DNA from 3 places in the Sulfuriferula thiophila genome. Region 1 is predicted to be linked to each of the others. Evidence: predicted binding sites of a transcription regulator. Region 1 holds the regulator's gene; each other region holds the start of a gene.
The links. The regulator sigma-54, encoded in region 1, starts transcription at its own class of promoters, with help from an activator protein. The targets are predictions, from matches to a motif close to TGGCACNNTTCCTGCT.
Positions count from the first base shown of each region.

Region 1 (3,282 bases):
GAAGTGCGTCAGGATGGCGAAGGATTCAGCAAGGCTACTGCATTTGGCAATCAGGTGTATTTCCGGCAAAAACGTGACAACGTGGATGAGTATGTCGAAGGGTATGCCAATCGCATCGATATGGACAGCAAGCAGAATACCGTGCTGCTGACGGGCAACGCCCGGCTGAAAAAAGGCGCAGATGAATTGCGTGGCAATACCATGAACTACAACACGATTACCGAATTCTTTGAAGTGAAAAATGATCCGAATGCCGTGAAAACGCCAGGGGCAACCCCTAGCCGTGTGCATGCTGTGATCCGGCCCAAACTGAAAGGCGCAGGCGAAGCTGCGCAGACCCCGTCTTTACCGTTGCAGCCTGCGGGTAGTTTGCAACCTGCACGTGAGTAAGCCGCGATGAGTGAACTCAAGGCGCTGCATCTGAAAAAAAGCTACAAATCGCGTCTGGTGGTAAAAGACGTGTCGATTAGCGTCAACAGTGGTGAGGTTGTCGGCTTGCTCGGCCCTAACGGCGCAGGTAAAACCACCTGTTTTTATATGATCGTCGGTCTGGTCAAGCTGGATGGTGGGGAGATTCAGCTGGATGAGCACGATCTGGGGGTGATGCCGATACATCGGCGTGCCGCACTGGGTTTGAGCTATTTGCCGCAGGAAGCCTCTATTTTCCGCAAATTGACCGTGGCGCAAAACATCCGCGCCATTCTGGAACTGAAAAATTACAGCGCAGCCGAAATTGAACAGCATCTGGAAGACCTGCTGGAAGATTTGCATGTGGCGCATTTGCGCGATGCCGCGGCAATGAGTCTGTCAGGCGGTGAGCGGCGGCGTGTCGAGATCGCGCGAGCGCTGGCAATGAATCCGCGCTTCGTGCTGCTGGACGAGCCGTTTGCCGGTATTGACCCTATCGCGGTGATAGATATTCAGAAGCTGATCCGGTTTCTGACCGAACGCGGTATTGGTATTTTAATCACCGACCACAATGTACGTGAAACTTTGGGAATATGCGATCGCGCTTATATTATTAATGATGGGACGGTATTGGCTGCTGGCAAGCCGGAAGAAATCATTCATAATGAAAGCGTACGTAAAGTTTACCTGGGTGAGCATTTTCGTCTTTAATCAATAATTATGAAGCAAGGTCTACAACTTAAACTATCACAGCACCTGACGCTCACGCCGCAGTTGCAGCAGTCTATCCGATTGCTGCAACTGTCGACGCTCGAACTTAATCAGGAGCTGGAGTTGATGGTGCAGGAAAATCCATTGCTGGAGCGGGTAGATGCGATTGACGATAGCAGTATGCGTAGCCCGGAATACGAGCCGACCACTTCCAGCAATACCGAATCCACAACGGAAACACCTGCCGAACCCGCACAACGTGAACTGACCGAGCTGGACTGGAATGAGTCAGCCAATTATGGTTCAGGTGATGACACCGAGGATGATGAGTTCGAGCCGCAGACATCGTCTCTGGACAGCCTCAGCCTGCGTGATCATTTAATCTGGCAGCTCAATCTTACACCTCTGCTGGAGCGGGATAAGCGACTGGTATTGTTGTTGATTGATGCGTTGAACGAGAGCGGATATCTGACCCAGAGCCTGGAAGACATCGCGGAAATGTTGCCGGATGAGCTGGAAGTAGAGCTGGATGAATTACAGATTGCGCTTAAGAATTTGCAAAACCTTGAGCCTACAGGTGTGGGCGCACGGGATCTGGCGGAGTGCCTGGCATTGCAGTTGCATGCGTTACCCGAGATTACCCCGCATCTGGCATTGGCGTTGCGTATAGTGGCGCAAGACCTTGCCGCGCTGGGCGCGCATGATTATGCCGGGCTGAAACGCAAGTATCACTGTGACGATGAGGCGCTGCGTGCGGCGCGGGAGCTCATTACCCATCTCAATCCGCGTCCCGGTGAAGCCTTCGGGATTTCCGATACGCGTTATATTATTCCTGATGTTATTGTCAATAAAGTCAAAGGGTTGTGGATTGCAACGCTTAATCCTGACGCTATGCCGAAATTGCGTATCAATCAAATGTACGCGGATATCCTGTCGCGTAACCGCGATGCCAATCATCAGCAGTTAGCCGGGCAGCTGCAAGAAGCCAAATGGCTGATCAAGAATATCATGCAGCGTTTTGACACCATATTGCGCGTGACCCAGAGCATCGTTGACCGGCAGCGCCATTTCTTTGAGCACGGTGAAGTAGCGATGCGTCCGCTGGTATTGCGCGAGATTGCAGAGGTGGTGGAGTTGCATGAATCCACCGTATCGCGAGTGACCACACAAAAGTTCATGATGACGCCGCGCGGCATCTTTGAATTAAAATACTTTTTTGGTAGCCATGTAAATACTGATGCAGGTGGCGCTTGCTCGGCAACGGCAATTCGTGCGTTAATTAAACAACTGATCAGTGCAGAAAATACCAAGAAGCCTTTATCCGACGGGCAAATTGCTGAGGTTCTCGGTCAGCAAGGTATCGTAGTAGCGCGTCGTACTATTGCAAAATACCGTGAATCCTTGCAAATTCCGCCCGCCAACCAGCGCAAAGCGCTATAACCAGCAAGCGAAAGGGAACGTCATGAACCTAACAATTACCGGCCATCATCTGGAAATCACACCAGCGATTCGCGATTATGTAACCTCCAAAATTGATCGCATGAAACGCCATTTTGATCATGTAATCGACGTTAACGTCATCATGACAGTCGAAAAATTGAAGCACGTTGTCGAGGCTAACGTGCACCTGAGCGGCAAAGATATTTTTGTACAGGTTGAAGAGCCGGACATGTATGCCGCTATTGATAGCTTGGCCGATAAGTTAGACCGCCAAGTTCTCAAACATAAAGAAAAACTCAGTTCGTCGCATCAAGCCAATGGCGGTATCAAGCACCAAGCGGTGATTGAGCAAGAATAAGTCTCAATGAATCAGATAGCACCACTCCTCTCCGTCTCGAATATCCTGCTCGATGTCGAGATGGGGAGTAAAAAACGACTTTTTGAATACGTTGGTCAATTATTTGGTAGTGAGCTGGGGGTTGTTCCTCAGGTTATACTGGATAGTCTTATTGCCCGGGAAAAACTGGGCTCAACCGGATTGGGACAAGGCATTGCCATCCCGCACGGTAGGATCAAGGGCTTAAAATCCGCAATGGGTGTATTTGTCAGGCTGAATCCCTCTATTGATTTTGATGCGCCGGATCAACTGCCGGTCAAACTTGTTTTTATCCTGTTCGTCCCCATGCAGGCAACCGATTTGCACTTGCAGATTCTGGGTGAACT
Region 1 is NZ_BHGL01000003.1:189,753-193,034, reverse strand. It holds gene lptA (lipopolysaccharide transport periplasmic protein LptA) at 1-390, shown strand, start outside; gene lptB (LPS export ABC transporter ATP-binding protein) at 397-1,119, shown strand; gene EJE49_RS02055 (RNA polymerase factor sigma-54) at 1,129-2,559, shown strand; gene hpf (ribosome hibernation-promoting factor, HPF/YfiA family) at 2,582-2,917, shown strand; gene EJE49_RS02045 (PTS sugar transporter subunit IIA) at 2,924-3,282, shown strand, end outside.

Region 2 (3,282 bases), on a different contig from region 1:
CTGCGCTTGATTCGCCGTCGGCCTGTTTGAGTAACTCATCATGACTTAATGCAGGCACCTCAATTTGGATATCAATGCGGTCTAGTAGCGGTCCGGATAACTTGCCACGATAGCGGGCGATTTGATCTGGCGTACAGCGGCATTTTCCTGAAGGATGGCCCAGATAGCCACAGGGACAGGGATTCATTGCAGCAATCAATTGAAATTGCGCGGGAAAATCGACTTGGCGCATTGCGCGGGAAATGGTGATAGAACCCGATTCTAGCGGTTCGCGTAACACCTCAAGTACCGTGCGTGGAAATTCAGGCAATTCATCCAGAAACAGCACGCCATGGTGGGCCAAGGATATTTCGCCAGGCCGGGGGTTGCTGCCACCACCGACCAGGGCTACTGCTGAAGCGGTGTGGTGTGGGCTACGATAAGGGCGATGGCGCCAGTGTGCGATCCTGAACCCGCCGTTTAATGAAAGCAGGGCAGCTGATTCTATGGCCTCGCGTTCGCTCATGTTCGGCAGAATGCCGGGGAGGCGGCTTGCCAGCATAGACTTGCCCGTACCCGGTGGGCCTGACATCAGCAGTGAGTGTCCACCGGCAGCGGCAACCTCCAGTGCGCGTTTTGCACCTGCCTGACCTTTGACTTCGCTGAAATCAGGCGGAGCAAACGCAGTAGCATCAGGAATCGCTGCTGGCTGTGGGCTAAGCAATGTTTGTCGTGTCAGGTGCGCGCAAACCGCCAGGAGAGAGTCGGCGGGGTACACAACAGCCTGCTCGACCAGTGCAGCTTCCGCTGCGCTGGCTGTTGGTAGTATGAATGCTCTACCGCTTGAGACTGCACCAAGCGTCATCGCCAGTGCCCCGCGGATCGGACGTAATTCGCCGGTAAGGGCTAGCTCTCCAGCAAATTCATAGTCTTTCAGCGCTTGAACGGGTATTTGACCAGATGCAGCGAGAATGCCCAGCGCTATGGGTAAATCATAGCGACCGGATTCTTTGGGTAAGTCAGCTGGTGCCAGATTGACGGTAATCCTACTGACAGGAAATTCAAAACGCGAGTTCTGAATGGCAGCGCGTACACGGTCGCGCGCTTCTTTGACTTCCGCCTCCGGTAACCCGACGATGGTGAAACTGGGTAATCCATTCGCCAAATGCGCTTCGACGATAACCTCGGGTGCGGTCATGCCAGTGAGCGCTCGGCTATGCAATACCGCAATCGCCATATCGAATTATGCTGCCGGTGGTGTCAGTGCTTTTTCCAGCTCGGATATGCGAGCCTCTAGCGCAACTAGCTGTTCACGGGTACGTAGCAGAACTTCCTGCTGCACATCAAATTCTTCGCGGGTAACGATGTCGAGTTTTTGCAGTGTGCTTTGCACCAGCGCGCGCAGATTATGCTCGATGTCTTTGAAAGGGCCCTGGTTGACAGCCTGGCTGATTTTGTCACCAAGTTCATCGAATAGTTTCTGATTGGGTAGCATGGTTATTCCCTTGTAATGGATGCGCTAAGTCTAAGGTATTTCTATTTTAACTGGCAAATTGCCAGCCTGCTAGGAAAGCATGGTGAAATTTCATAGGCAGTATAAGAATGTTGCACTTAATTGGTGCTATTGTGCAGAAAAGCGCATTTATTTGGTGCGGTGTAACTTGTTGTATATTGTGTTTGATATGTATTGTAATGTTTCTAAACAATAATATTTCTGGCACGAGTTGTGCTATATAAATTTTCGCAATGTTGCGATTTTTTTACATAGGAGTATCTGATGCGCACCCTTAACAAAACCATTTTATCTATCGCCCTTGCTTGTGTGGCTATTCCAGCATTTGCTGCAGATGCGCCGGCACCAGCATCTGACTTCACATTGACAGGCAATATCGGTATGACGTCTGACTACCGTTTCCGTGGTATTTCGCAAACATTTAAAAATCCAGCTATTCAGGGTGGTTTTGATGTAACGCATTCTAGTGGTTTGTATATCGGAACGTGGGCATCAAATGTAAGCAGCACTTGGAATCCTGGCGCGAATATTGAGACGGATTGGTATGGTGGTTACAGAGGCAAAATCAATGATGATTTGTCTTATGATGTCGGTGCTATTTATGTTTATTACCCAGGCGGCACTATGAACCCAACGGAAAATACGTGGGAAGCGTACGCTGGTGCGACCTGGAAATGGCTTAATGTTAAATATACGCAAGATTTAACGAATTTCTTTGGCGTTGTTGATAGTAAGGGCAGTAACTACTTGGAAGCTAATGCAACAGTGCCGTTGCCAGCCGACATCAGCTTAGTTGCTCACTACGGTCATCAAACCAATAAAGGTCCAAACTTTATTTATGATGGCGTTACAGCAAGCTCTTCTATTGATGATTGGAAAATTGGCGTATCGAAGGATATGGTTGGTTTGACTTGGTCATTAGCCTATATCGATACCAATAGAACCGTTATTTCGACTGAAGGTACAAAAACGAAAGACCTGGGCGCTGGCGCAGTCGTCGTATCCGTTGGCAAAACGTTCTAATTCTGCATTTGTAAGTTGATTGAGTCGTTAAACAAGCTGCGGACGCAATATATTTTGCGTCCGCATTAAGGAGAAAACATGAAATTCGTTACGGCAATTATTAAGCCGTTCAAGCTTGACGAGGTACGTGAAGCCCTCTCCGCCATCGGCGTGCAGGGTATTACCGTTACTGAAGTTAAAGGCTTTGGTCGGCAAAAGGGGCACACCGAATTGTATCGTGGTGCGGAATATGTGGTGGATTTTCTGCCTAAGGTCAAGATTGAGGCGGCCATTGCCGACGAGTTGCTCGATCAGGTGATCGAGGCGATAGAAAAATCCGCACACACCGGCAAGATTGGTGACGGCAAGATATTTGTATTCAACCTGGAGCAAACCGTACGCATTCGTACTGGTGAGTCCGGGCCAGAAGCACTATAAAGGGAGAGCGACATGAAAAAATGGCTCATCGCACTAAGTATGTTATGTAGTTTTGGTGTCGCCGGCATGAGCATTGCTGATGACGCTACTCCGCCCGCTGCTGCGCCTGTAGCAGCTGCACCAGCCCCGGATGCTGCGGCTATGCCGGCAATGGAGGCGCCTGCAGCTGCACCTGTTGCTGCCGTGGCCGCCCCTGCTGCACCAGCACCCGCTGCTGCAGCACCTGTGCCTGATAAAGGCGACACTACCTGGATGATCGTTGCTACAGCGCTGGTGATCCTGATGACAATACCCGGTCTGGCATTGTTCTACGGTGGTCTGGTGCGTCAGAAAAACATGCTGTCTGTGTT
Region 2 is NZ_BHGL01000014.1:6,304-9,585, forward strand. It holds gene EJE49_RS07730 (YifB family Mg chelatase-like AAA ATPase) at 1-1,216, opposite strand, end outside; gene EJE49_RS07735 (accessory factor UbiK family protein) at 1,223-1,474, opposite strand; gene EJE49_RS07740 (TorF family putative porin) at 1,757-2,515, shown strand; gene glnK (P-II family nitrogen regulator) at 2,594-2,932, shown strand; gene EJE49_RS07750 (ammonium transporter) at 2,945-3,282, shown strand, end outside.
Region 2: the regulator sigma-54 is predicted to act here: its motif matches at 1,695-1,710, upstream of EJE49_RS07740 (TorF family putative porin).

Region 3 (3,282 bases), on a different contig from region 1:
ACCGCTACGGCTTTGTCATTGCCGCAGATGAATGCTATTCCGAAATCTATTTCGACGAAGCCAATCCACCGCTAGGTGCGATGCAGGCCGCGCACCAACTGGGCCGCACTGACTATAAGAACCTGGTGGTATTTTCCAGCCTGTCAAAACGCTCCAATGTTCCTGGCATGCGCTCCGGTTTTGTCGCCGGCGATGCAGCAATCATTGCCAAGTTTCTGCTCTACCGCACTTATCATGGCTCAGCCATGTCACCCAGCGTGCAAATGGCCAGCGCTGCCGCTTGGGATGATGAAGCCCATGTGGTAGAAAACCGCCGCCTGTATGCCGAGAAGTTCGCTGCCGTACAACCGATGCTGAACAGCGTCATGTCCGCAGCCATGCCAGATGCCGCATTCTATATGTGGGTACGCGTACCTAGCGGCGACGACGCCACATTTGCCCGCCAGCTCTATCAGGATTATCACGTCACGGTATTGCCTGGCTCCTATCTGGCACGTGATGCCGATGGCATTAATCCAGGCCAAGGCTTTATCCGCATCGCACTTGTTGCACCCGTTGCTGATTGCATAGCGGCTGCAAGACGAATCCAGCAATTAATCATTCAAACCAGTTAATTTATTACAAAGGAATTAAAATGACCGAAATTCAACAACTTATCGAAGAAGCTTTCGAGCGCCGCGCCGACATTAACCCCAAGAATGCCGAGCCTAAACTCAAAGATGCCATTGCGCATGTGCTGGAACAATTGGATAAAGGCCATCTGCGTGTTGCCAGCAAGGAAAACGGCGAGTGGGTCACCCACCAGTGGCTGAAAAAGGCCGTATTGCTGTCATTCCGTCTCGAAGACAACTTCTTCATCAAAGGTGGTTTCACCAACTACTACGATAAAGTGCCGTCGAAATTTGCCGACTACAACAGCCGCGATTTCCGTGAAGGCGGTTTCCGCGTTGTGCCACCTGCTGCTGCACGCCGCGGCTCGTTTATCGGTAAGAACGTAGTGTTAATGCCTTCCTACATCAACATCGGCGCTTATGTCGATGAAGGCACCATGGTCGATACCTGGGCTACCGTTGGTTCCTGTGCCCAGATCGGTAAAAACGTCCACTTGTCCGGCGGCGTTGGCATCGGCGGCGTACTGGAGCCAGTTCAGGCCAACCCTACCATCATCGGTGACAACTGCTTCATCGGCGCGCGCTCAGAAGTTGTCGAAGGCGTCATCGTGGAAGATAACGTTGTGATCTCCATGGGTGTATACATCGGCCAGAGCACCAAGATCTACGATCGCGAAACCGGTGAAGTCACCTATGGCCGCGTACCCGCTGGCTCAGTAGTCGTCAGCGGCAACCTGCCTTCCAAAGATGGCAGCTACAGCCTGTATTGTGCCGTCATCGTCAAGAAAGTAGACGAGAAAACCCGTAGCAAAGTCGGCATCAACGAGTTGCTGCGCGGCATTTAAGCAAGCATCTGTAAACCTGTCCGGCTTTATCAGCACCCACGTGCCTCATAAAGGCGGACAGTCTCTCCAGCAACTGGCTCAGCTCACATACGCGCTACCCGCGTAATAAACATCTCCCTCACGTCTACGTAACACCCTCATGCTGCACAACATTGACGCACAGCTTGTCCCATATCGGTCATAACGGTACTGCCACAACCGCCAGAACCACACTAAAACTCTTTCTAACCCACACAATCTCCATTTCCAGCATGGAATGGCTCTTGCTTTAGTCATCATGCAAAAAATTGTATGCACTTTTGCTTCCGCCCTATCCATAAAGGAAAATTTATATGAAACGATGGTTCATCGCATTAGGTATGTTATGCATGTTAAACGTCTCCGGCATCATCCATGCCGACGACACTCCTCCAGCCCCCTCTCTGCCTGAAGCAACAACAGCAACAATTACCCCCCCATCGCCCGTCGACTCCGTGCCGGTAACTGTCATACCCCCTGCAGCAACCGCTCCAATTGCAGCTGTAGCGCCACCAAGTCCTTCTGCATTCATCAATACCGGCGACAATGCCTGGATGCTAACTTCAACCGCCCTGGTCTTACTAATGACTATCCCTGGTCTGGGCCTGTTCTATGGCGGCATGGTGCGCAAGAAAAATGTGCTGGCAACGCTGATGCAGGTATTTACCATCACCTGCCTGGTCACGGTGTTATGGATGATTGCTGGCTACAGCCTTGCCTTTACAGCCGGAAACAGTTTTATAGGTGGGATGAGTCGATTATTCCTGACGGGCATGGGTCTGGATAGTGCGAATCCGTTAGCTCCGACCATACCGGAAAGCACATACATGACTTTCCAGATGACCTTTGCCATCATCACGCCTGCCCTGATCATCGGTGCCTTTGCTGACCGGATGAAATTTTCAGCGCTCATCCTGTTTATCTCTGCCTGGCTACTTGCCGTCTACGCACCCATTGCGCACATGGTATGGGGTCCCGGCGGCTGGCTAGCCGCCGACGGCGTGCTGGATTATGCCGGTGGTACGGTAGTCCACACCAATGCCGGTGTCGCCGGTCTGGTCGCGGCATTGGTAATTGGTAAACGCGTAGGTTACGGCACGGAACCCATGCCCCCGCACAATCTAGTCCTGGCCATGATCGGCGCTTCATTATTATGGGTAGGCTGGTTCGGTTTTAATGCAGGTTCGGCAGGTGCAGCCAGCGATCGCGCCGGTATGGCAATGGCCGTAACTCAGATTGCCACAGCCACGGCAGCGCTAAGCTGGATGTTTGTGGAATGGATGGGCAGAGGCAAACCAAGTCTGCTCGGTATCTGCTCCGGCGCAGTAGCGGGACTGGTAGCTATCACCCCTGCTTCCGGTTTTGTTGCACCTTCTGGCGCACTGGTTATTGGCCTGGCTGCCGGTGCAGGATGCTATTGGGGTGCGGTATACCTGAAACGCATGATCGGCTACGATGACTCCCTTGATGCATTTGGCGTACATGCCATCGGCGGTATTCTGGGTGCGCTACTGACCGGCGTGTTCGCAGTCAAGGCTATCGGCGGCACTGCTGGCGTGCTGGAAGGCAATACCGACCAACTGCTCATCCAGGCAACCGGTGTGGGTGTTACCATCGTATATGATGCCGTCATCACCTACATCATCCTCAAACTGGTGGATGCATTCATAGGATTGCGTGTAACCGAAAATCAGGAAGAAGAAGGTCTTGATATCAGCTTGCATGGTGAACGTTTAGAATAAGTACACAGCACTAACATTGTGTCCGACTACCTGCTGCACTGCATTCCATAGTGCAACAGGTGGTTA
Region 3 is NZ_BHGL01000046.1:164,098-167,379, forward strand. It holds gene dapC (succinyldiaminopimelate transaminase) at 1-614, shown strand, start outside; gene dapD (2,3,4,5-tetrahydropyridine-2,6-dicarboxylate N-succinyltransferase) at 635-1,456, shown strand; gene EJE49_RS12570 (ammonium transporter) at 1,789-3,216, shown strand.
Region 3: the regulator sigma-54 is predicted to act here: its motif matches at 1,709-1,724, upstream of EJE49_RS12570 (ammonium transporter).